2 regions of the Streptomyces sp. HUAS 31 genome follow, and region 1 is predicted to be linked to the other one. Evidence: riboswitches for the same ligand, from Rfam matches in the RefSeq annotation. Region 1 holds a riboswitch; the other holds the start of a gene.

What was found. A riboswitch is a leader RNA that binds a small molecule or an ion and turns the genes downstream of it on or off. The one in region 1 is predicted to bind glycine.
Region 2: linked by a shared signal. The riboswitch ahead of gcvP (aminomethyl-transferring glycine dehydrogenase) and the one ahead of gcvT (glycine cleavage system aminomethyltransferase GcvT) in region 1 are both predicted to bind glycine.

The regions. Positions count from the first base shown of each region.
Region 1 is NZ_CP116353.1:6,645,292-6,657,175, forward strand. It holds gene PGH47_RS29695 (ATP-binding protein) at 1-20, shown strand, start outside; gene PGH47_RS29700 (YncE family protein) at 163-1,344, shown strand; gene PGH47_RS29705 (GNAT family N-acetyltransferase) at 1,374-2,006, opposite strand; gene PGH47_RS29710 (helix-turn-helix domain-containing protein) at 2,072-3,019, shown strand; gene PGH47_RS29715 (EF-hand domain-containing protein) at 3,104-3,322, shown strand; gene PGH47_RS29720 (glycoside hydrolase family 25 protein) at 3,365-3,922, opposite strand; gene PGH47_RS29725 (L-serine ammonia-lyase) at 4,017-5,384, opposite strand; gene glyA (serine hydroxymethyltransferase) at 5,477-6,763, opposite strand; gene gcvH (glycine cleavage system protein GcvH) at 6,779-7,156, opposite strand; gene gcvT (glycine cleavage system aminomethyltransferase GcvT) at 7,278-8,396, opposite strand; glycine riboswitch at 8,436-8,551, opposite strand; glycine riboswitch at 8,552-8,650, opposite strand; gene PGH47_RS29745 (AAA family ATPase) at 8,820-9,494, shown strand; gene PGH47_RS29750 (enhanced serine sensitivity protein SseB) at 9,636-10,427, shown strand; gene PGH47_RS29755 (enhanced serine sensitivity protein SseB C-terminal domain-containing protein) at 10,594-11,391, shown strand; gene PGH47_RS29760 (ABC transporter permease) at 11,752-11,884, shown strand, end outside.
Region 2 is NZ_CP116353.1:1,595,419-1,607,302, reverse strand. It holds gene PGH47_RS06940 (MerR family transcriptional regulator) at 1-190, shown strand, start outside; partial or broken gene PGH47_RS06935 (DNA polymerase IV) at 302-1,870, shown strand; gene PGH47_RS06930 (PRC-barrel domain-containing protein) at 1,762-2,163, opposite strand; glycine riboswitch at 2,278-2,373, shown strand; gene gcvP (aminomethyl-transferring glycine dehydrogenase) at 2,548-5,433, shown strand; gene PGH47_RS06920 (hypothetical protein) at 5,557-6,078, opposite strand; gene PGH47_RS06915 (amino acid transporter) at 6,200-8,155, opposite strand; gene PGH47_RS06910 (histidine kinase) at 8,561-9,826, shown strand; gene PGH47_RS06905 (hypothetical protein) at 9,898-10,071, shown strand; gene kdpF (K(+)-transporting ATPase subunit F) at 10,068-10,157, shown strand; gene kdpA (potassium-transporting ATPase subunit KdpA) at 10,166-11,827, shown strand; gene kdpB (potassium-transporting ATPase subunit KdpB) at 11,860-11,884, shown strand, end outside.

The DNA.
Region 1 (11,884 bases):
TGCGGGTGGCGGACCGCTAACGGGCGGGATCGAAGGGGCGGCGTTCCAGGGCTGGTCACGGCGACCCGTACCTTGGGGCCAATCGGGTAAATGGCATGGTTTTCGGCGCAATACTCATTAAATAGTGCGGCGCCCCCACCTCGCCGCACCGGAAGACTGCCGATGAACCACACCTACCGCACCCTCCTCGCCGGCCTGGCCCTCCTCGCCCTCGCCGCCTGCGGCACCGGCTCCCCCAAGGGCGAGGACCGCACCGGGACACCCCGCGGCACCCAGGCCGCCGTCCCCGCCCCCGTGAAGGACGAGCCCGTCAAGGGCCTCCCCGGCATGCCGCCCGTCCTCGACCCGAAGGACGTCTACGCCGCCGACCGCCCGAACCGGCTCTCCCCGGTCGTCAAGGACTTCCCGTCCCGTGTCTACGTCCCGAACAGCGAGTCCGACACCGTCTCCGTCATCGACCCGAAGACGTACGAGGTCATCGAGACCGTCCCCGTCGGCCACCAGCCCCAGCACGTCGTCCCGTCCTGGGACCTGAAGACGCTCTGGGTCAACAACAACCGCGGCCACACCCTCACCCCCATCGACCCGAAGACCGGCAAGGCGGGCGAGGAGGTGGAGGTCCACGACCCCTACAACCTCTACTTCACCCCCAACGGCAAGTACGCCGTCGTCATGGCCTCACTCGACCGCGAACTCGTCTTCCGCGACCCCCACACCATGAAGCGGATCAGGACCGAACCGGTCACCTGCTACGGCGTCAACCACGCCGACTTCTCCCTCGACGGCCGCTACTTCATCGTCTCCTGCGAGTTCAGCGGCGAACTGCTGAAGGTCGACACCGAGAGGATGAAGGTCGTCGCCCAGCAGAAGCTCCCCTTCGACGGCGCCATGCCGCAGGACGTCAAGGTCTCCCCGGACGGCAAGCGGTTCTACATCGCCGACATGATGGCCGACGGCATGTGGGTGCTGGACGGCGACAAGTTCGACACCCCGAAGCTCCTGCCCACCGGCAAGGGCACCCACGGCCTCTACGTCAGCCGCGACTCACGCGAGATGTACGTCTCCAACCGCGGCGAAGGCACCGTCTCCGTCTTCGACTTCACCCGGAACAGGCTGACCCGGAAGTGGCACCTCCCCGAGGGCGGCAGCCCCGACATGGGTGGCGTCTCCGCCGACGGCAAGGTGCTGTGGCTCTCCGGCCGCTACGACTCCGAGGTGTACGCCATCGACACCCGCACCGGCGCCGAACTCGCCCGTATCCAGGTGGGCGAGGGCCCGCACGGCCTCGCCGTGTACCCGCAGCCGGGCCGCTACTCCCTCGGCCACACCGGCATCTTCCGCTAGCCGCCACCGGGCCGGACACCCTTCGCCGGCTACCGCGTGTGCAGCAGCAGCTCCGCGCCCACCTGCCGATAGCCCGCCGCCTGGAACGTCCGCGCACTGCGGGCGTTCCCCGGCGTGACCTGGGCCCACAGCGGTTCCGTGACGAGATGCCGGGCCGCGGTCACCAGCAGGCGCCCCAGCCCCCGGTGCCGTACCCCCTCGTCCACCTCCACCGAGACCTCCAGCCGCCCGGCGACCCCGCGCCCCATCACCAGCACCCCGCCGTCCGCCGCCCACGCGCGCACGTCGTCGCGCCGGCGTCGGGCATAGCCGACCCGGGAGTGCCCGGCGTCCTCGATCTCCCTCAGCGCGAGCGGCGGCGTGCCCGGCAGCGGTTCGGCGACCAGAACCGCGTCGACGGTCTCCGCCCCGCGCCCGGTCCGCTCCATCAAGGCGGCCAGGAAGCGCGGGTTCATCGGCGCGGCCAGCGCGTCGCAGTCCACCTCGCGCAGGGTGTCGTACACCCACGCCGGGTCCTCGTCGGTGAGGACGACCGAGTGCGCGGTGAAGGCGAGGACACCCGCGTCGCGCAGGGAGGGCTGGGGGAGGACCGTCGTACGGCCGTCCGCGGGCGGGAAGACGCCCCGCGCCACCGAGTCGAGAATGTCCCGCAGGGTTTCCACGAAGCCCTGTCCCTCCCGTTCGACTCCTTGAGTCTCCACCCAGTGGAAGGCCCACACTCGCAAACATGCTGCACCATCCGGGGGGACACCCCCCAGACCCCCCGTACGACGGCACCGGACTTTTCACCATCGGCGAGCTGGCCCGGGCCACCGGACTGACCGTACGGACCATCCGCTACTGGTCCGACGAGGGCGTCCTGCACCCGGTCACCCGCTCCTCCGGCGGCTATCGCCTCTACGACGCCGAGTCCGTCGCCCGCCTGGAGCTGATCCGCACCCTGCGCGAACTGGGTCTGGGCCTGGACGACGTACGGAAGGTGGTCAGCGGCGAGAAGGACGTGGCGTCGGTGGCGGCCACGCATGTCGCCGCCCTGGACGCCCAGATCCGCTCTCTGAAAGTGACCCGTGCGGTGCTGTCGACCGTGGCGCGACGCGGGTCGACCGCAGAGGAGATGACCTTGATGAATCGACTGGCGCGACTGTCGGCCGCCGAGCGGCGGCGCGTCCTGGAGGAGTTCGTGGACGAGATGTTCCACGGACTGGACTCCGCGGACCCCGTGGTCCGCGACCGGATGCGGGAGATGGCCGTGGATCTGCCGGACGACCCGACGTCCGAGCAGGTGGACGCCTGGGTGGAGCTGGCCGAGCTGATCCAGGACCCGCGGTTCCGGGCGCGGATGCGCAAGGTGGCCGAGTTCAACGCGGCCGGGCGCGGGCCGGAGACACCGGCCGGGGCGTCGATGTGGTTCTCCCGGAAGCTGGTGCACCTCGCCGCCGAGGCGCTCGGGCGGGGCGTCGACCCCGCGTCGCCCGAGGCCGGGCGGATCCTGCGGGACCTGATCGGCGACGCCGATCCGGCCATGGTGCTGGAACGCCTGCGGTCGAGTGTGAGCGACGAGGTCGCCCGTTACCGCGAGTTGCTGTCCGTCGTGAAGGGCCGCGGGCCCGAGTCGGCGTACCGCGCGGAGTTCGCGTGGGTGGTCGCCGCACTGGAGGCGTGCGTGGGCGGCTAATCTGACCGCGGCTAATGTGACCTGCGGCAGCAGGCCAGCACAAACACGACAGACGCGAGTAGACGCGAGTAAAGGGGCGGACCGGTGGCGCACATCGACATCGAGGAAGCACGCAAGCAGTTCGAGCGCATCGATGCGGACGGTGACGGCACCATCACCGCCGCCGAGTTCAAGACCGCACTCGCACAGGCCGGCGACTGGAACGTCACCGAGGCGGTCGCCGAGGCGATCATCAAGAGCCGCGACCTCAACGGCGACAAGCTCTTGTCCTTCGACGAGTTCTGGGCCTTCCTGAACAAGTAGCAGGCCCATGAAGGGGCGCCTCCTCCAGAGGAAGGCGCCCCTTCAGGCGTTCTCGGCCCACTCCCGGAGTGCCGCCTTGCTGGAGAAGTTCGCGACGTTCCTGTCCAGCGGGTTGTCCGTGTACTGGTGGAAGCGCCACTTCGCCTGGATGCGGGGCTTGCCGGCCGTGACGTAGTCGGCGATCCACAGGCCGTGCCCGGCGTAGGAAGTGGTGTCGACGTTGAGCCAGTAGTGACGGTTGCAGTAGAGCACGACCGGGTTGTTCGGGCGCTTCTCTCTCAACTTGCGGATGAAGAGGTCCTTCTCCGCGTTGCTGGCGTGAGTGCCCTCGCTCGTGGTCTCCCAGTCGACGGCGAGGATGTCGCCCGCCTTCTCGGGGGCCTTGCTGACGAAGTAGTCGGCCTGGGCGGAGAGGTTGCCGGGCCAGAGGAAGTGGTAGAAGCCGACGACCAGGCCGGCGTCACGGGCGCGTTTCGTCTGGGCGGCGAGTTTGGGGTTGATGTAGGAGCGCCCCTCCGTCGCCTTGATGAAGACGAAGGAGAGGCCGTCGGTGTCGTAGGACGAGGACTGGTACGCGCTTACGTCGATGCCGCGCAGCATGGGGGGACTCCCTGATGTACCGGTGGGGGGACAGGAGTTGGACTGGGTGTATGCCCCACCGTGGCACGGCTGACGCGTTCCTGACGTGGAATTGTCAACATTCGATGATGTTGACCGCCAGCCCTCCCCGAGCCGTCTCCTTGTACTTGACCGACATGTCGGCGCCCGTGTCCTTCATGGTCTTGATGACCTTGTCGAGGGACACCTTGTGGGAGCCGTCGCCGCGCATCGCCATGCGAGCGGCCGTTACCGCCTTCACCGCGGCCATGCCGTTGCGCTCGATGCAGGGGATCTGGACGAGGCCGCCGACGGGGTCGCAGGTGAGGCCGAGGTTGTGTTCCATGCCGATCTCGGCGGCGTTCTCGACCTGTTCGGGGCTGCCGCCGAGCACCTCGGCGAGTGCGCCGGCCGCCATGGAGCAGGCGGAGCCGACCTCGCCCTGGCAGCCGACCTCGGCGCCGGAGATGGAGGCGTTCTCCTTGAAGAGCATGCCGATCGCGCCCGCGGCGAGCAGGAAGCGGACCACGCCGTCCTCGTCGGCGCCCGGCACGAAGTTGATGTAGTAGTGCAGGACCGCCGGGATGATGCCCGCCGCACCGTTCGTGGGGGCCGTCACGACGCGGCCGCCCGCGGCGTTCTCCTCGTTCACGGCCATCGCGTAGAGCGTGATCCACTCCATGGCGAGCGCCTTCGGGTCGCCCTCGGAGCGCAGCTTGCGGGCGGTGTTCGCGGCCCTGCGGCGGACCTTCAGGCCGCCCGGCAGGATGCCCTCGCGCGCCATGCCGCGGGACACGCACTCGCGCATCACCCGCCAGATCTCCAGCAGGCCCTCGCGGATCTCGTCCTCGGTGCGCCAGGCCCGCTCGTTCTCCAGCATCAGCGACGAGATCGACAGACCCGTCTCCTGCGTCAGGCGCAGCAGCTCGTCGCCCGTGCGGAAGGGGTACTTCAGGACGGTGTCGTCGAGCTTGATCCGGTCCGCGCCGACGGCCTCCTCGTCGACGACGAAGCCGCCGCCCACGGAGTAGTACGTCCTGGACATGAGCTCTTCGCCGGAGGCGTCGAACGCCCACAGCGTCATGCCGTTCGCGTGGTAGGGCAGGGCCTTGCGGCGGTGCAGCACGAGATCCTTGTCGAAGTCGAACGGGATCTCGTGGTCGTCGAGGAGCCTCAGGCGGCCCGACGACTTGATCTTCTCCACCCGCTCGTCGGCGGTCTCCACGTCGACGGTGCGGGGCGAGTCGCCCTCCAGGCCGAGCAGCACCGCCTTGGGGGTGCCGTGGCCGTGGCCGGTGGCGCCGAGCGAGCCGTAGAGCTCGGAGCGTATGGAGGCGACGGAGGACAGTACGCCCTCGTTGTGCAGGCGGCGGGCGAACATGCGTGCCGCGCGCATCGGGCCGACCGTGTGGGAGCTGGACGGGCCGATGCCGATCGAGAACAGGTCGAAGACCGAGATGGCCACGGGGACTCCTCAATACGGGGTGGTGCAGAAGGCTTCCGCGGGGTGCCCCGCCCGCTCACTGACCAGTGTGCGGGACACCCCACGGAAAGGAACTACTTGTTCAGAACGGGGTAGAGCGGGTGCTTGTCGGCGAGTGCCTTGACCCGGGCCTTGAGCGCGTCGGCGTCGTAGGCGGGCTTGAGGGTCTCGGCGATCACGTCGGCGACCTCGGTGAAGTCCTCAGCCGTGAAGCCGCGGGTGGCCAGGGCCGGGGTGCCGATCCGCAGGCCGGAGGTGACCATCGGCGGGCGCGGGTCGTCGGGCACGGCGTTGCGGTTGACGGTGATACCGACCTCGTGGAGGCGGTCCTCGGCCTGCTGCCCGTCGAGGTCGGAGGCGCGCAGGTCGACCAGGATCAGGTGCACGTCGGTGCCGCCGGACAGCACGTTCACACCCGCCTCGCGGGCGTCCGGCGCGGTCAGCCGCTCCGCCAGGATGCGGGCACCCTCGATGGTGCGCTGCTGGCGCTCCTTGAACTCCTCGGACGCGGCCACCTTGAAGGACACCGCCTTCGCGGCGATCACGTGCTCCAGCGGGCCGCCCTGGAAACCGGGGAAGACCGCGGAGTTCAGCTTCTTGGCGAACTCCTTGCTGCGGGCCAGGATGATCCCGCCGCGCGGGCCGCCGAGGGTCTTGTGGGTGGTGGAGGTCACCACGTCGGCGTGCGGGACCGGGTTGGGATGCAGACCGGCCGCGACCAGGCCCGCGAAGTGCGCCATGTCGACCCACAGGTAGGCGCCGACCTCGTCCGCGATCCGGCGGAACGCGGCGAAGTCGAGCTGGCGCGGATACGCCGACCACCCGGCGATGATCACCTTCGGGCGGTGCTCCTTCGCCAGGCGCTCGACCTCGGCCATGTCGACCAGGCCGCTGTCGGTCTCGACGTGGTAGGCGACCACGTTGAACTGCTTGCCGGAGAAGTTCAGGCGCATGCCGTGGGTGAGGTGGCCGCCGTGCGCGAGGTCCAGGCCCAGGATCGTGTCGCCGGGCTGGGCGATCGCGAACAGCGCCGCCTGGTTCGCGGAGGCACCCGAGTGCGGCTGCACGTTGGCGTACTCGGCGCCGAACAGCTCCTTGACCCGGTCGATCGCGATCTGCTCGGCGACATCGACGTGCTCACAGCCGCCGTAGTAACGCCGGCCGGGGTAGCCCTCGGCGTACTTGTTCGTGGCGACCGAGCCCTGCGCCTCCATGACCGCGACCGGAGCGAAGTTCTCCGACGCGATCATCTCCAGCGTCGACTGCTGACGCTCCAGCTCGGCATCCAGAGCCGCCGCGATCGCCGGATCCAGCTCATGCAGGGGTGTGTTCAGAAGCGACTTGTCAGACGTGTCAGACATAAGGGATACGACTCCTCAGCCGGCGGTGTGGGCGACGTACTCGTCGGCGGAGAGCAGGTCGGCCGGCTCCTCCGTGATGCGTACCTTGAACAGCCAGCCACCCTCGAAGGGGGCGGAGTTCACGAGCGCCGGGTCGTTCACCACGTCCTCGTTGATCTCGGTGACCTCACCGGTGACGGGGGAGTACAGGTCGGAGACGGACTTGGTCGACTCCAGCTCGCCGCAGGTGTCACCCGCGGTCACGGTCGAGCCGACCTCGGGGAGCTGGGCGTAGACGACGTCGCCGAGCGCGTTGGCCGCGAACTCGGTGATGCCGACCGTCGAGACGCCGTCCTCGGCGGTCGACAGCCACTCGTGCTCCTTGCTGTAGCGCAGCTGCTGGGGGTTGCTCATGGCCTGAATTCTCCTGTACGCGCGGGAGTGGTGATGAATGAGGGACCGCTGGATACGTGAGTGATCAGCGGAAATGTGCGCAGAGTCACGCGCCTGCCGCTGTCAGTCTCTTCTTGTGGCGTTACTTCTGCCGCTTGTAGAACGGCAGCGCCACGACCTCGTAGGGCTCGTGGCTGCCGCGGATGTCCACGCCGACCCCGGCGGTGCCGGGCGCGGAGTGCGCGGCGTCGACGTACGCCATGGCGATGGGCTTGCCCAGGGTGGGGGAGGGCGCACCAGAGGTGACCTCGCCGATGACCTCGCCGCCGGCGACGACCGGGTACCCGGCACGCGGGACGCGACGCCCCTCGGCGATCAGGCCGACCAGCACGCGCGGCGGGTTCTGGGCGGCGCGCTCGGCGGCCTCGGTCAGCGCCTCGCGCCCGACGAAGTCGCCCTCCTTCTCGAACTTCACCACCCGGCCGAGCCCGGCGTCGAAGGGGGTGAGCGCGGTGGTCAGCTCGTGGCCGTACAGCGGCATGCCCGCCTCCAGGCGCAGCGTGTCCCGGCAGGACAGCCCGCAGGGGACCAGGCCGACGCCCTCGCCGGCCTTGGTGAGCGCCTGCCACAGCTCCACGGCGTGCTCCGGCTTCACGAACAGCTCGAAGCCGTCCTCGCCGGTGTAGCCCGTGCGGGCGATGAGCGAGGGGACGCCGGCGACCGTGCCGGGCAGGCCGGCGTAGTACTTCAGGCCGTCGAGGTCGGCGTCGGTCAGCGACTTCAGGATGCCGGGGGACTCGGGACCCTGGACGGCCAGCAGCGCGTAGGCGTCGCGGTCGTCGCGGACCTCGGCGTCGAAGCCGGCGGATCGTTCCACCAGGGCGTCGAGCACGACCTGGGCGTTGGAGGCGTTGGCGACGACCATGTACTCGGTCTCGGCGAGCCGGTAGACGATCAGGTCGTCGAGGATGCCGCCGTCGGCCTGGCAGATCATGGTGTAGCGGGCGCGGCCGACACCGACGGAGGCGATGTTGCCGACGAGGGCGTGGTTCAGCAGCCTGGCCGCGTCCGTGCCGGTCACGGTGATCTCGCCCATGTGCGAGAGGTCGAACAGGCCGGCCTTGGTGCGTACGGCGGTGTGCTCGTCGCGCTCCGAGGCGTAGCGCAGGGGCATGTCCCAGCCGGCGAAGTCGGTCATCGTGGCGCCGAGCGAGCGATGCAGGGCATCGAGCGCGGTACGACGGGGTTCGGTGCTGCTCATCGGTCCGTTGTCTCCCAAAGGCATGACAGGCGAGGTCGTTCCTCCCCATCTGTCATCGGAACCTGAGAGGTTCGCCATGATCCCGGAGACGGTGATCATGGCTTGCACCTTGGGTGGAGCCGCTGTGCACACAGCGACCCGCTTTTCAGATGTGCCTCGCCCGCGCGGTAACGGGGCCTGAGAGATTCAAGGGAGGGACTTGCTCCTTCGGCGCCCCAGCGATGCACTGCTGGGGACTCTCCCGCGCGGATTCAAACGGCCGGTATGCAGTTGGCGCCGCCATCATTGCATGCCGGACCCCGTCGGGGGCAGGCCATCTCTGTAACCGGCTTGTGGCAGGAAGCGAACGAAAAGGAGGAGATCCTCTATTACCTTCTCTTTACGCTCAGTGGGGATGGGGACTCCTGACCCCGGAGGAGGACGATGACGGTGAACCGCACCACGGCGTACGCCACGACCTCGGGCATCGCGCTGCCCAAGCAGCCCGCGGCACCCGGTGTCGAAGCGCACGTCGCGTGTCCCGCACCCGTGGTCCGCGATCTGCGCGACCGCTCCGGCCACAGCCCGCACGCGCTGCTCTTCGGCCCCGAGGACCTCGTCGTCATCACCGGCCTGCCCGGCAGCGGCAAGTCGACCTTGATGCGGCGGACGGTGAAGGGCCTGCGCATCGACTCCCAGGACACCCGGGACCGCTGGGACGCCCGGCTGCCGGGCTTCCTCCCGTACGCCGTCTACCGCCCCCTGGTCCGCCTCGCGCACTACGCCGGGCTGCGCCGCGCGCTGCGCTCCGGCGAGGGCGTCGTCGTGCACGACTGCGGCACACAGGCCTGGGTGCGCGGCTGGCTGGCCCGCGCGGCCCGCCGCCGGGGCGGCACCCTGCACCTGCTGCTGCTCGACGTGACGCCGGGCACCGCCCTGGAAGGCCAGCGCGAGCGCGGCCGGGGCGTCTCGCGGTACGCCTTCCTGCGGCACCGCCGGGCGGCCTCCCGGCTGCTGCGCTCGGCGGCGAAGGGCGATCTGCCGCAGGGCTGCGGTTCGGCGGTGCTGATCGACCGGGACGCGGCGGACGTGCTGCGCCGGATCGGGTTCGCGGGCTGACCCGGAGCATGCGGCGGCCGGCCCGGAGTGCCGGGGTCCGGCCGGCCGTGTGCGCGGGCGGGCCGCCCGTAGCCCTGCGGCGGGCGGACACCGGCTAGCCTTCTGAGCCTCAGACGTGGTTCACAGCAGGCGGTCAGACAGATGGACTTCCCAGCGGATCTCCCCGCGGACTTCTCGGCCCGGGCCCACCTCCACCCGCACGGAGGCTGGCCCGGCAATGAACTGGAGGAGGTGCTCTCCGCCTCCCTCGGCATGCCCTCGGCGGGCGCCCGGATCGTCGAGGTGCTGGGCCGCAGCTTCGTCTGGGTGCCCCTGCCCAACGGCGGCGGCCCGGACAGCGGCCCGCTGGACCTGCCCACGGTGGAGATCGGGGGCCAGGCATACGTCCCGGTCTTCAGCTCCGAGGAGCAGTTCCGCCAGGTCGTCGGCTCCCACATGGCGTTCACGGTCGCGCCGGCCGTGGAGTTCGCGCGCGGACTGCCGCCGCACGTGGGCATCGCCCTGAACCCCGACGGCGTGGTCGGCGTCCCGCTGCCACCGGCGGCCGTCGCCGAGCTCTGCCGGGTGGGCCGCACCCCGCTGGACGGCCCGACCTCCGGCGGCCGGGTCAAGCTCTACGAGCCGGACTGGCAGGAGGACCCGATCGACTTCCTCGCCGCGGCGTCGGCCGAGTTCGCCGCGACCGGCGTGGTCGCGACGGCGCGCCGCTGCCTGGCGACGATCGAGACGGCCGCCCCGGTGATGTTCATAGGCGTCGAACTCTCCCACTGGGAGGGCGACCTGCGCGCCGCCCCCACCGAGGCCCTGGCCCGGGCTCTCACCCGCGCCCCCCTGCCCTGGCAGGTCAACCTGGTCCTCCTGGACGTGGCCCAGGACCCGGTGATCGAGTGGATGCGCGCGAAGGTACGGCCCTTCTACACGCGCGACTCCTGACACCCGGCAGGGGCAGCGCCCCTCCAGGGGCGCGGGGAACTGCGCGACAAGCCACACACGACCCGCAGCAAGCAGCCCACAATAGGACCCGAGCTCCATCCGGCTCTCCCAGCGGAGCGCCTAAGCTGGGGCTCACAAGCCATGTTTCCCGAAGGGGCGGTAAATCGTGAGCGCGAGCGGCACAACCTCGACCGGGCAGGTCGAGCACATGCTGCGCCAGGTGACGCCCGGGCGCTACGACGCCTACGAGGCCCTCCTGCGGGCCCTCGCCACCCCTTCCGCCGGCCAGGTCTGGATGCTGCTCTGGCACGGCCAGGCCGGGTCCCCGGACGCCCAGTACGGAAACATGGAGGTCGAAGGGTACGGCTACGCCCCGTGCGTCACCTCCGCCCAGGAGCTCTCCGCCAGCGGCTGGAACCGCAGCTACGAGGTGGTCGACGGCGTCGACGTGGCCCGCACCCTCTATCCGGACCACTACGGCCTCTGGCTGAACCCGCACGCCCCTGGTGGCGGCGTCGGCATCCCCTGGCTCGACCTGCGCCGTATCGCGACGGGCCTGGACCGCCAGCCCGCCGGTCCGCTGCGGCTGTCGGAGCCCGCCATCGAGATCCCGCAGTTCTACGCCCTGCTCGCGCAGAACGCCCACCGGACCCAGGCCGTCCGCTCGTTGCGCCGCGCCTGGGTGCAGCCGGCGCTCGGTGCGCCGTATCTCGCCATCGGCCTCGATGTGTACGACACCAGCCCGTCGGCGGTGGACTCGGTGCGCTCGATGATGCTCCAGTCGATCGCGGCGGTCCCTGACGGGCTGCCGGTGTCGACCGTGGCGATGTCCGACGAGGACGATCCGATCGCCATGTGGATGCGCGCGAGCGCCCGTCCGTTCTACGACCGCGAGGCGCACGCCGCACCCGCTCAGGCCCCCGCCGGAGGCTACGGTTACCCACCGGCACAGGGCCGTTACTGATCATCGAACGCGCTAACCTACCGTTCAGTCGGTTTCCCTACTTCGTAGGTGCGCAGGGGTGTTGACTGCGGTTTCCTAGGCAAATCTCCGCGCGTAGATGTGATCGGAAGGTCCCGGTCCGCCCTCATACGCCCCAACTGACTCGCGTCCGCCGGGCGTTACCCGCTGTTCGGATAACGGAACCCCCCAGACAGCATCACGGTTGCGCATACTTTCCCGGTCACCTCTGGCAACAGATCGCCAAAGCGTTGAAGACTCCCCGCAAGACATGGGCCGGTCGGTCCTGTGTACGAGAAAGCAACCGCTACAGCGGCAGCCATGGGGGTCGACAACCGTCGGCCGAGAGGGGTCAATCTCACCGTGACCGCACCGATCGAGACAACGGGAGCGGAGGCCGAAGCGCAGCCCGAGGCCGTGCTCTCCGGAGTCAAGAAGAGCCAGATCGAGGGGCGTTCGCTCTCCCAGATCGCCTGGATGCGCTTCAAGCGGGACA
Region 2 (11,884 bases), 5.0 Mb from region 1:
CTCGCCGGACGAGGTGCACGCGCTGCTCCAGGGCGGGCAGGGGATCTTCGGGATCGCCGTGGGTGTGGTGTGGCGGGACGTCGAGAGTGCGTTGTCGCAGCTGCACGGGGAGCGGATCGACACCGGGGAGACGCTTGTCGGGCACAATCCGGCGGACGAGCTGGCTCGGCGGCGTAACCGGGCGGTCTGAGCGGGCTTCGGTCCTGCGTCCGGTGGGCTGTCGGCCCTTGCCGGTGGCCAGTGGCTGCAAACGTGCGGTTGTAGCGGGGCATTGTCAGTGGCGTGAGGCAGCATCGGAGATGTGAGAAACGCGCCCACGATCCTGCATCTCGACATGGATGCCTTCTACGCCTCGGTGGAGCAGGCATCCAAGCCGAGCCTGCGTGGGAAAGCCGTGATCGTGGGCGGGCTCGGGCCGCGTGGAGTCGTCGCCACCGCGTCCTATGAGGCCCGGGTGTTCGGGGTGCACTCGGCGATGCCGATGGCGCAGGCGCGGAGGCTGGCGCCGAACGCCGCGTATCTCGTGCCGCGGTTCGGGATCTACCGCGACATCAGCGAGCAGGTGATGGCGCTGCTGCGGGAGCTGTCGCCGTTGGTGGAGCCGTTGAGCCTGGACGAGGCCTTCGTGGATCTGGAGGCCGGGGGAGCGGCCTGGGACGACTCGTCGGCGCGGCTGGTCGGGGCGAAGCTGCGCGGCGACATACGGGCCGCCACGGGGCTTGCGGGATCGGTGGGGCTGGCCGCGTCCAAGATGCTCGCGAAGATCGCCTCCGAGCAGGCCAAGCCGGACGGGATGGTGCTGATCGAGCCGGGGACCGAGCGGGCGATGCTCGGGCCCATGTCGGTGCGCACCCTGCCGGGGGTGGGGCCGGCGACGGGGGACCATCTGCGGCGGGCCGGGATCCATACGGTCGAGGAGATCGCCGAGGCCGGCGAGGACGAGCTCGTACGGCTGCTGGGAAAAGCCCATGGGCATGCGCTGTACGCGATGGCGCTGGCGCACGACGAGCGGCCCGTGGTGGCCGAGCGGGAGACGAAGTCCGTGTCGGTCGAGGACACGTACGACGTGGACATCCACGACCGGGTGCGGGTCGGGTTCGAGGTGCAGCGGCTGGCCGATCGCTGTGTGCGGCGGTTGCGGGGGGCCGGGCTGTCGGGGCGGACCATCGTGCTGAAGGTACGGCGGTACGACTTCTCGACCCTGACACGGTCCGAGACCTTGCGGGGGCCGACGGATGACCCGGCCGTGGTGCGGGAGGCCGCTGCCCGGCTGCTGGAGTCCGTGGACACGACGGGTGGGGTGCGGCTGTTGGGGGTCGGGGTCAGCGGGCTTGCCGACTACACGCAGGAGGATCTGTTCGCTCAGGCCGCGGGGGAGCTGGGGGAGCAGCAGGCGGTGGAGGGTGGGGAGGACGGCGCGGAGGCTGTGGCCGCGGCCCGGGGGGAGGAGCCGCCGAGTGAGCGGAGATGGCTCGCCGGGCACGATGTGCGGCATGCCGAGTACGGGCATGGGTGGGTGCAGGGGAGTGGGCTCGGGCGGGTGACCGTGCGGTTCGAGACGCCTGGGTCGACGGAGCCGGGGCGGGTGCGGACGTTTCGGGTGGAGGATCCGGGGCTGGAGGCGGTGGAGCCGTTGCCGCTGGTGGAGGAGCGGCCCGGAGGGGGTGGGGGAAGTCGGGGTGCTGCGGGAAGCGGGGGACCTGCCACGTCGGGGGCATCTGAGGGGGCTGTGGTCGGTGGGGTCGGTGGGGTCTGAGCCGGTCAGGGGTGGGGAGTCGTGGGGCCGTTGTTGTTGGGGGGTTCCGAGGGGGCCAGGTTGCCGAAATCGTGGTCGGGGGGAGGGGGCGGGGCCGTTACGTCGAGGCCGTAGTGGTGGTAGAGCTGGAGTTCCTGTTCGGGGGACAGGTGGCGGCCCACTCCGAAGTCGGGGGCGTCCTTGATCAGGGCGCGGTCGAAGGGGATGCGGAGGGTGCCCTCCACCAGCTCGCTGGGCTCCAGGGGGACGAAGGCGTCGCGGGAGAACAGGCCGGTGCGTATCGCCGCCCATTCCGGCACTCCGGTCGCGTCGTCGAGATAGACCTCGTCGATCGTGCCGATCTTGGTGCCGTTGCGGTCGAAAGCCTTGCGGCCGATCAGATTGCGCGGATCGATGTCGGTCTGCACGGGCCCTCCACTTGGTCGCAACTCATCCGTAAGCACTACGAAAAGGCAGAATGGTGAGAGCGGCCACTCGAAGGTCCGTGCGTCGACCTCGCTGGTAGGCTTTCTAACGGCTGCTGACCCCGCGCGGGAGAGTCCTCCGGACAACACCGGAGGCGCCGAAGGAGCAAATCCTCCCCGGAATCTCTCAGGCTCACGTACCGCACGGACGAGGTCACTCTGGAAAGCAGAGCGGGTGTCGACGGCTTCCGCTCTCACCGACGGTGAAAGCCGACGGCCTTCGGGCGGTCCGGTGAAGCTCTCAGGTTGAGATGACAGAGGGGGAGGCCGTCCGGGTACCCGCGCCGTGGTGCCCCTCGAAGGTCGTAAGACCAGGAGGCCTCCGCAATGACCGCCCATCGCATTCCGCTCTCCGAGCTCGAGCAGGGAATCCCCTTCGAGCAGCGTCATATCGGTCCCGATCATGAGGCCCGGGCCAAGATGCTCGCCCAGGTCGGGTACGGCTCCCTCGACGAGCTCACCGCCGCCGCGGTGCCGGACGTGATCAAGAACGCCGACTCCCTGGACCTGCCGGGAGCCCGCACCGAGGCGGAGGTGCTGGCCGAGCTGCGGTCGCTGGCCGACCGCAATCAGGTGCTGGACTCGATGATCGGGCTCGGGTACTACGGGACCTTCACCCCGCCGGTCATCCTGCGGAACGTCATGGAGAACCCCGCCTGGTACACGGCCTACACGCCGTACCAGCCCGAGATCTCCCAGGGCCGTCTCGAGGCCCTGCTGAACTTCCAGACCATGGTCGCCGAGCTGACCGGGCTGCCGACCTCCGGTGCCTCGCTGCTCGACGAGGGGACGGCCGCCGCCGAGGCCATGGCCCTGTCCCGGCGCATGGGCAAGAACAAGAAGGGCCTGTTCCTGGTCGACGCGGACGTGCTTCCGCAGACCATCGCCGTCATCGAGACCCGCGCCGAGCCGACCGGCGTGGAGATCGTCGTCGCCGACCTCAGCGAGGGCATTCCGGCCGAGGTCGCCTCGCGTGAGATCACCGGCGTGCTCCTCCAGTACCCGGGCGCCTCCGGTGTCGTACGGGACATCAAGCCGGTCGTCGACCAGGCGCACGAGCTCGGTGCCCTCGTCACCGTCGCCGCCGACCTGCTCGCGCTGACGCTGCTGAAGTCGCCGGGTGAGCTCGGGGCGGACATCGCGATCGGTACGACGCAGCGGTTCGGCGTGCCGATGGGCTTCGGCGGGCCGCACGCCGGCTACATGGCCGTCCACGAGAAGTTCGCGCGCAGCCTGCCGGGGCGGCTCGTGGGCGTGTCCGTGGACGCCGACGGCAACAAGGCCTACCGGCTGGCGCTCCAGACCCGTGAGCAGCACATCCGTCGTGAGAAGGCGACCAGCAACATCTGTACGGCCCAGGTGCTGCTCGCCGTGATGGCCGGCATGTACGCCGTGTACCACGGGCCCGACGGGCTGCGGAGCATCGCGCGGCGGACCCACCGGTACGCCTCGATCCTTGCTGCGGGCCTCGCGGCCGGCGGTGTCGAGGTCGTGCACGGCTCCTACTTCGACACACTGACCGTGCGGGTGCCCGGGAAGGCCGCCGAGGTCGTCGCCGCCGCCCGGGAGAACGGCGTGAACCTGCGCCTCGTCGACGCCGACCAGGTCTCCGTCGCCTGCGACGAGACCACGCTGCGGGCCCAGCTGGGCGCCGTATGGACGGCGTTCGGGGTCGAGGGCGACATCGAGGCGCTGGACGCGAGCACCGAGGACGCGCTCACCGACGGGGCGCTGCGCACCGACGACTACCTCGCGCACCCCGTCTTCCACCAGTACCGCTCCGAGACGGCGATGCTGCGCTACCTGCGCCGGCTGGCCGACCGGGACTACGCGCTCGACCGCGGCATGATCCCGCTCGGCTCCTGCACGATGAAGCTCAACGCGACCACCGAGATGGAGCCGGTCACCTGGCCGGAGTTCGGGCAGTTGCACCCCTTCGCGCCCGCCGAGCAGGCGCAGGGCTATCTCACGCTCATCCGCGAGCTGGAGGAACGTCTCGCCGAGGTCACCGGCTACGACAAGGTGTCCCTCCAGCCCAACGCCGGCTCGCAGGGTGAGCTGGCCGGTCTGCTCGCCGTGCGCGGGTACCACCGGGCCAACGGCGACGAGCAGCGCACCATCTGCCTCATCCCGTCCTCCGCGCACGGCACGAACGCCGCCAGCGCCGTGATGGCCGGCATGAAGGTCGTCGTCGTGAAGACCGCCGAGGACGGCGAGATCGACGTCGAGGACCTGCGGGCCAAGATCGAGAAGCACCGGGACGAGCTGTCCGTGCTGATGATCACCTACCCGTCGACGCACGGTGTGTTCGAGGAGCACGTCGCCGACATCTGCGCGCAGGTGCACGAGGCCGGCGGGCAGGTCTACGTCGACGGCGCGAACCTCAACGCGCTGGTGGGGCTGGCCAAGCCGGGCCACTTCGGCGGCGACGTCTCGCACCTGAACCTGCACAAGACCTTCTGCATCCCGCACGGCGGCGGCGGTCCGGGCGTCGGCCCGGTCGGTGTGCGCTCGCACCTGGCGCCGTACCTGCCGAACCACCCGCTCCAGCCGGCCGCCGGTCCGGAGACGGGCGTCGGCCCGATCTCGGCGGCGCCGTGGGGTTCCGCGGGGATCCTGCCCATCTCCTGGGCGTACGTCCGCCTCATGGGCGGCGAGGGGCTGAAGCGGGCCACGCAGGTGGCCGTGCTCTCCGCGAACTACGTCGCCAAGCGGCTGGAGCCGCACTACCCGGTGCTCTACACCGGGCCGGGCGGGCTCGTCGCGCACGAGTGCATCATCGATCTGCGCCCGCTGACCAAGGCGACCGGCGTGAGCGTCGACGACGTGGCCAAGCGCCTCATCGACTACGGCTTCCACGCGCCGACGATGTCGTTCCCGGTGGCCGGCACGCTGATGATCGAGCCGACCGAGTCCGAGGACCTGGCCGAGCTCGACCGGTTCTGCGAGGCGATGATCGCCATCCGCGCGGAGATCGAGAAGGTCGGGTCGGAGCAGTGGCCCGCCGAGGACAACCCGCTGCGCAACGCCCCGCACACCGCCGGTGCGCTGGGCGGTGCCTGGGAGCACGCCTACAGCCGTGAGGAGGCCGTGTTCCCGGCCGGGGTGTCGACCGCCGACAAGTACTGGCCGCCGGTGCGCCGCATCGACCAGGCCTTCGGCGACCGGAACCTCGTCTGCTCCTGCCCGCCGCTGGATGCCTACGACGACTGAGCCGCACCGGGCCTGCGCCCACGCGCACAACGCGCACCAGCAGAATGGGCTCCCCTTCGGCCACGCACGGCCGGAGGGGAGCCCTTTCGTGTGTCATGTCTGGCCCGCCGTGCCACCCCGACTTCAGGTGATCCCGGACGCCCTGAGCACCGCCCGCGCCTCGGCGTCGTCGATCTGATGCCGTAGCCGCTCCAGTACGTCGATGCCCTCCAGCAGGGTTCCGCTCGCGCGTGACCGGCGTACGCCTGTGTCCAGCTCGTGCCACAGCAGTGGGTTGGCGAGGAGGACGCGTGGGTCCAGTTCGAGGCGGCGGCCGTCCGCGTCGCGCAGGGTGAGATGTGTGCAGACGTCGCCGTGCTGCCGTACGGTCACCAGCTCGTCCGTGCGCACCGCCTGGCGGCGTACGAGGCCGCGCACCGCGAGCCAGCCCGGCCCGGCGGTCACGCGCTCGGGGAGCAGGATCGTGAACAGCAGGCAGGTCATGACCAGCCACAGCAGGGTGCGCGGCGGAGTCAGGGTGTGGGCGTCCCAGTCGACCAGCAGAGTCATGCCGAAGAAGGTCACGGCGCAGCCCGCGGCGAACCGGGCACTGTTCTGCCAGTGACGGTCACCGGTCGGGGCCGGGCGCGGTCTGCTTCCGTCCACAGTGCTGACGGTAGGGGCCGCCGGCGCAGGTGCGAACGGCGCTGACAGCGCTCTGACGTCTTACGGCTCATCGTTGACGCGATCCTGATGTGGCCGCGGCCGGTTCGGGCCGGTGTGTGCTTCAGCCGGTGTGGACGCGCGGTCGGCGGTCGCGGTCCGGCTCCGCCTCGCGCAGGACCTCTCGGGTGACCGGGGCGACCTCGCCCTGCCCGAAGAGGAAGAAGCGCAGGAAGTTGGCGAACGGGGTGCCCTCGGTCCACTCGAAGTAGATGTGGGGGATGCAGCCGGTCGTGTCGCGGACGTTCAGCAGCAGGGCGGCCAATGCGTTCGGGATGGAGGAGGACTCCAGGGTGAGGACGCGGTAGCGGTTGTGCATGACCTGGCCGCGCACGATCAGGCCGGCCTCGAACTCGGACGGGTCGGTGACCGTGACCTCGACGAAGACGAAGTCCTCCTGCTCCGAGAGGTCGTTGTCGGTGCGGATCTGCTCGATCTTGTCGCGGTACTCGGCCTTGTCCCGGCTGTCGGGCTCGTTGGCGATGAACCGGATCTTGCGGCTCGCCATGTCACGGATGAATCGTTCCGCCATGTCGTCGAGCGTCACGCTCGTGACACGGAGCTCGAAGGCGCGCAGCAGCCGCGACAGCAGGGAGATCAGGATGATGCCGGCGATGAAGCAGGCGCCGATCTTCACGCCGTCGGGGCGCTCGATGACGTTCACGACGGTCGTGTACAGGAACACCACCGAGATGACCGCGAAGCCGACGAACCAGTTGCGCTGACCGGCCTTGCGGGCCGCGATGGTCACGGCGATGGCGGCGGAGCTGATGAGCACCAGCACGCCGGTGGCGTACGCGCCGCCCTGGGCGTCGACGTCGGCGTCGAAGATCCAGGTCACCAGGAAGGCGACCAGGGTGAAGACGATGACCATCGGGCGCACCGCGCGTGCCCAGTGCGGGGCCATGCCGTAGCGGGGCAGGTAGCGCGGCATCAGGTTCAGCAGGCCGGCCATGGCGGAGGCGCCGGCGAACCAGAGTATGGCGATGGTCGAGACGTCGTAGACCGTGCCGAAGGCGTTGCCGAGGTACTCGTGGGCGAGGAACGCGAGCGCACGGCCGTTGGCGCTGCCGCCCGGCTCGAAGTCCTTCTCCGGGATGAGCAGGGTGGTGATGAAGCTCGTCGCGATCAGGAAGCAGCTCATGATCACGGCTGCGGTGGTGAGCAGCTTCTTGGTGTCGCGGATCCGGCCCGCGGGGTTCTCCTCGGTCTCGCGGGGCTCGCCCTTGACGTGCGGCATCACGGCGACGCCGGTCTCGAAGCCCGAGAGGCCGAGCGCGAGCTTGGGGAAGACGATCAGGGCCACGCCGATCATCACGAAGATGTTGCCGTGCTCGGCGGTGAGGGCCGTGGTCCAGTCGGTGACCACGTGCCCCTCGGTGACGACGTGGTACAGGCCGGAGACCACGACGACCGCGTTGAGCACGAGGTAGATGCCCACCAGGGCGACCGCGACCCCGATCGCCTCCAGGAAGCCCTTGAGGAACACCGCGCCGAGCAGCGCGACGAGGGCCAGGGTGATCACCATCTGCTTGTCGTGCAGCGCGCTGTTGAGGTGCGGGTTCTCGACCAGGTGGGTCGAGGCGTCGGCGGCCGACAGGGTGATGGTGATCAGGAAGTCGGTGGCCGCGAAACCCAGCAGGGTCAGGACGAACAGCTTGCCCTTCCAGAAGGTCAGCAGCCGTTCCAGCATGGCGATCGAGCCCTGGCCGTGCGGGCTCTCCTCGGCCACCCGCCGGTAGACGGGCAGTGCGCCCGCGAGAGTGACGATCACGAGCACGATGGTGGCGATGGGCGACAGCAGACCGGCCGCGAGGGCGGCGATGCCGGGCTGGTAGCCGAGCGTCGAGAAGTAGTCGACGCCGGTGAGGCACATGACCCGGTACCAGGGCTGACCCTCGTCCACGGGCTCCTTCTCGGCCTGCGAGTCCTTCGGAGCATGGCCCTTGCCCATGTCGGACAGACCCTCCAGCATCCAGGCGCGCAAGCGGCCGGGTGGAGGGTGTTCGGTGGTGGCCATCGGCCTGCTCCTGACGTGCGGGTCGGCATACGATTCCGGCCATCACACTGACGGCGGCACCAGCGTAAGCAGAGAGTGACGCCCGGGCCCACGGATCCAGGGGCTGTGGGCGTCAAGCTTCCGTTAAGACTGGCCGGGTCGGCGGTGGGCGCGCATCAAGAGGTGTGCTCCGGCACTTGTTCGGGCCTCATTGGGCTGTGTGGGCGGTGAGGGGTGAGGCGAGCGAGGGTGATCACTCAGCGTGACCGCTCAGCGTTGCCGTCGAGGCGAGTGCCAGGGGGTGTCGGTGTCGTGCCCGGCCGGGGCACGCCATTGTCAAGACAGTGTCAACGTCCATGTGAGGGGCGCCAGGGATGCGTCAAGGTTCCTGCCGCGCGGGCCCGCGGAGCGGTTCGCTGAGACCTGATGAACGAAGTACCGCGCGGACGGCTGAAGGTCTACCTCGGGGCGGCCCTGGGCGTGGGCAAGACGTACCGCATGCTCGATGAGGCGCGGCGCCGGGCCGGGCGCGGGGCCGACGTGGTGGTGGCGTTCGCCGAGTGCCATGGACGCCCGCGAACGGCCGCGATGCTCGACGGCCTGGAGGTCGTACTGCCGGCCCGATGCGCCCACCGGGGCGGTGAGTTCGAGGAACTGGACCTCGCCGCGGTGCTCGACCGACGGCCGGAGGTCGCCGTCGTCGACGACCTCGCCCACGGCAACGTCCCCGGCGGCGGGCGCAACGCCAAGCGGTGGCAGGACGTCGAGGCACTGCTCGCCGCGGGCACCGACGTCATCACGGCCGTCGACGTCCAGCATCTGGAGTCCCTCAAGGACGTGGTCGAGAAGATCACCGGGGTGCCGCAGCACGAGACGGTGCCCGACGAGGTCGTACGCCGGACCCCGCAGGTCGAGCTCGTCGACATCCCGCCCGAAGGGCTGCGCCGCCGCATGGCGCACGGCAACATCTGCGCGCCGGAGAGGATCGACGCCGCCCTCGCCAACTACTTCCGGCCCGGGAACCTGACCGCGCTGCGCCAACTGGCGCTGCTGTGGCTGGCCGACCGGGTCGACGAGGCGCTGAACACCTATCGCGCCGAGCACGCGATCGGCGGGGTGTGGGAGACCCGGGAGCGGGTCGTGGTCGCGCTGACCGGCGGTCCGGAGGGCGACACGATCGTCCGGCGGGCCGCCCGCATCGCCGCCCGGTCGGCCGGCGGGGACCTGCTCGCCGTGCACGTCACCCGCAGCGACGGCCTGGCCGCCGGGGCCTCGCACGCCTCGCTGGCCCGTCAGCGCCGGCTCGTGGAGGACTTCGAAGGCCACGACCAGCAGCGGCAGCGCGATCACGATCAGCCAGGCGCCCTCCTCGAACTTGGTCGCGGTGACAACGACGGACAGGACCGGTCCGCGCTGCATAGCCTGGAGTGCTCCTGGGCCGAGTGGGATCCCGGCGTGCCCCTGGTCCGGCTCTCCAGTGAACGGCGTGCGCTGGGCGGCCCCATCGCCGCGTACGTCCGTGACGTCATGGCCTCGGAGCCGGCTGCCCGGGTGACCGTGCTGATCCCGGAGACCGAGCCGGAGCGGCTGTGGCAACGGCTGCTCCAGAACCAGCGGGGAGCCGTCGTCGCGCATGCCGTCCGCAAGGAGACGGACGCCGTGATCTGCCGGTTGAGGTTCCGCTTGTTCTGACCCCGGCGCGCCTGCGACCTGCGGCGATCGGGTCGCCGTAAGAGAACCGTCAAAGGCGTGCAGCGGGCCGTATGGGAGCCGTCAACGGCGCTCGAATCCGGCCACAAAGGCTGTTTCCTCGAATCGTCCCTGTCCGACCGAACCTCATTCAGGAGTCCACGATGGCCGATCTGGCCTTCGTCGTCATCACGATCGCGTCCTTCGCGCTGGTGGCTCTCGTCGCCAAGGGGGTGACGAAGCTGTGACCGCCGAGAACATCGTCGGCCTCGTCGTGGCCGTCGCCCTGCTGGGCTATCTCGTCCTCGCCCTGATCTTCCCGGAGAGGTTCTGAGACAAGGCATGGGTCCCGTACTTGCCGGCGTGCTCCAGTTGCTCGCTCTGATCGCAGCTCTGGCGCTCGCCTACGTCCCGCTCGGCAACTACATGGCCAGGGTCTACTCCTCCGACAAGCACTGGCGCGTCGAGAAGTGGATCTACAAGGGCATCGGTGCCGACCCCGACACCGAGATGCGCTGGACCGCGTACCTGCGCGGCGTCCTCGCCTTCTCCGTCGTCGGTGTCCTGTTCCTCTACCTGCTCCAGCGGCTGCAAGGTGTGCTGTCGGGTTCGCTCGGGTTCAAGTCCATCGACCCGGACCAGGCGTTCAACACCGCCGTGTCGTTCGTGACCAACACCAACTGGCAGTCGTACTACGGCGAGCAGGCCATGGGCCACGTCGTGCAGACCGCCGGCCTTGCCGTGCAGAACTTCGTCTCCGCCGCCGTCGGCATCGCCGTCGCCGTGGCGCTCGTGCGCGGGTTCGCCCGCTCCCGCACCGGTGAGCTGGGCAACTTCTGGGCCGACCTGGTACGTGGTGTCGTTCGCATCCTGGTCCCGATCGCGGCCGTCGCCGCGGTCGTCCTGGTCGCCTGCGGCGCCATCCAGAACTTCTCCGGCATCCATGAGGTCGGTCAGTTCATGGGCGGCCAGCAGCAGTGGAACGGTGGCGCGGTCGCCTCGCAGGAGGCCATCAAGGAGCTGGGCACCAACGGTGGCGGCTACTTCAACGCCAACAGCGCCCACCCGTTCGAGAACCCCACCCCGTTCTCGAACCTGTGGGAGATCTTCCTGATCCTGCTGATCCCGTTCGCGCTGACCCGCACCTTCGGCCTGATGGTCGGCAGCGTGAAGCAGGGCTACGCGATCCTCGCCACCATGGCCACCATCTGGCTCGGCTTCACCGCGCTGATGATGTGGACCGAGTTCGCCCACCACGGCCCGGCGTTCCAGATCGCGGGCGGGGCATACGAGGGCAAAGAGGTCCGCTTCGGCGTCGGCGGCTCGTCGATCTTCGCCGTGGCGACCACGCTCACCTCGACCGGCGCGGTCGACTCCTTCCACTCCTCCTTCACCGGCCTCGGCGGCGGCATCACCATGCTCGGGATGATGCTGGGCGAGATCGCACCCGGCGGCACCGGCTCCGGCCTCTACGGCATGCTGATCATGGCGATCATCGCGGTGTTCATCGCCGGGCTCATGGTCGGCCGCACCCCCGAGTACCTGGGCAAGAAGATCGGCTCCCGCGAGATCAAGCTGGCGGCCTGCTACATCCTGGTCACGCCGGCGCTGGTGCTCGTCTTCACCGCGTTCGCGATGGCCCTGCCCACCCCGGGCAACTCGATGACCAACAGCGGGGCGCACGGCTTCTCCGAGATCCTGTACGCCTACACGTCCGCCTCCAACAACAACGGCTCCGCCTTCGCAGGCCTGAACGCGGACACGCAGTGGTTCAACAGCACGCTGGGCCTGTGCATGCTGTTCGGCCGGTTCGTCCCGATGATCTTCGTGCTGGCCCTGGCCGGCTCGCTCGCCGAGCAGAAGCCGGTCCCGGCCACGGCGGGCACCCTGCGCACCGACAAGCCGCTGTACGCCGGTCTGCTCGTCGGCACGATCATCATCATCACCGGTCTGACGTACTTCCCGGCCCTCGCGCTCGGGCCGCTGGCCGAGGGGCTGGCGTGATGACCACTCGCATACAGAAGCAAGAGGACTCCATGTCCACAGCCACCCCGACCCGGG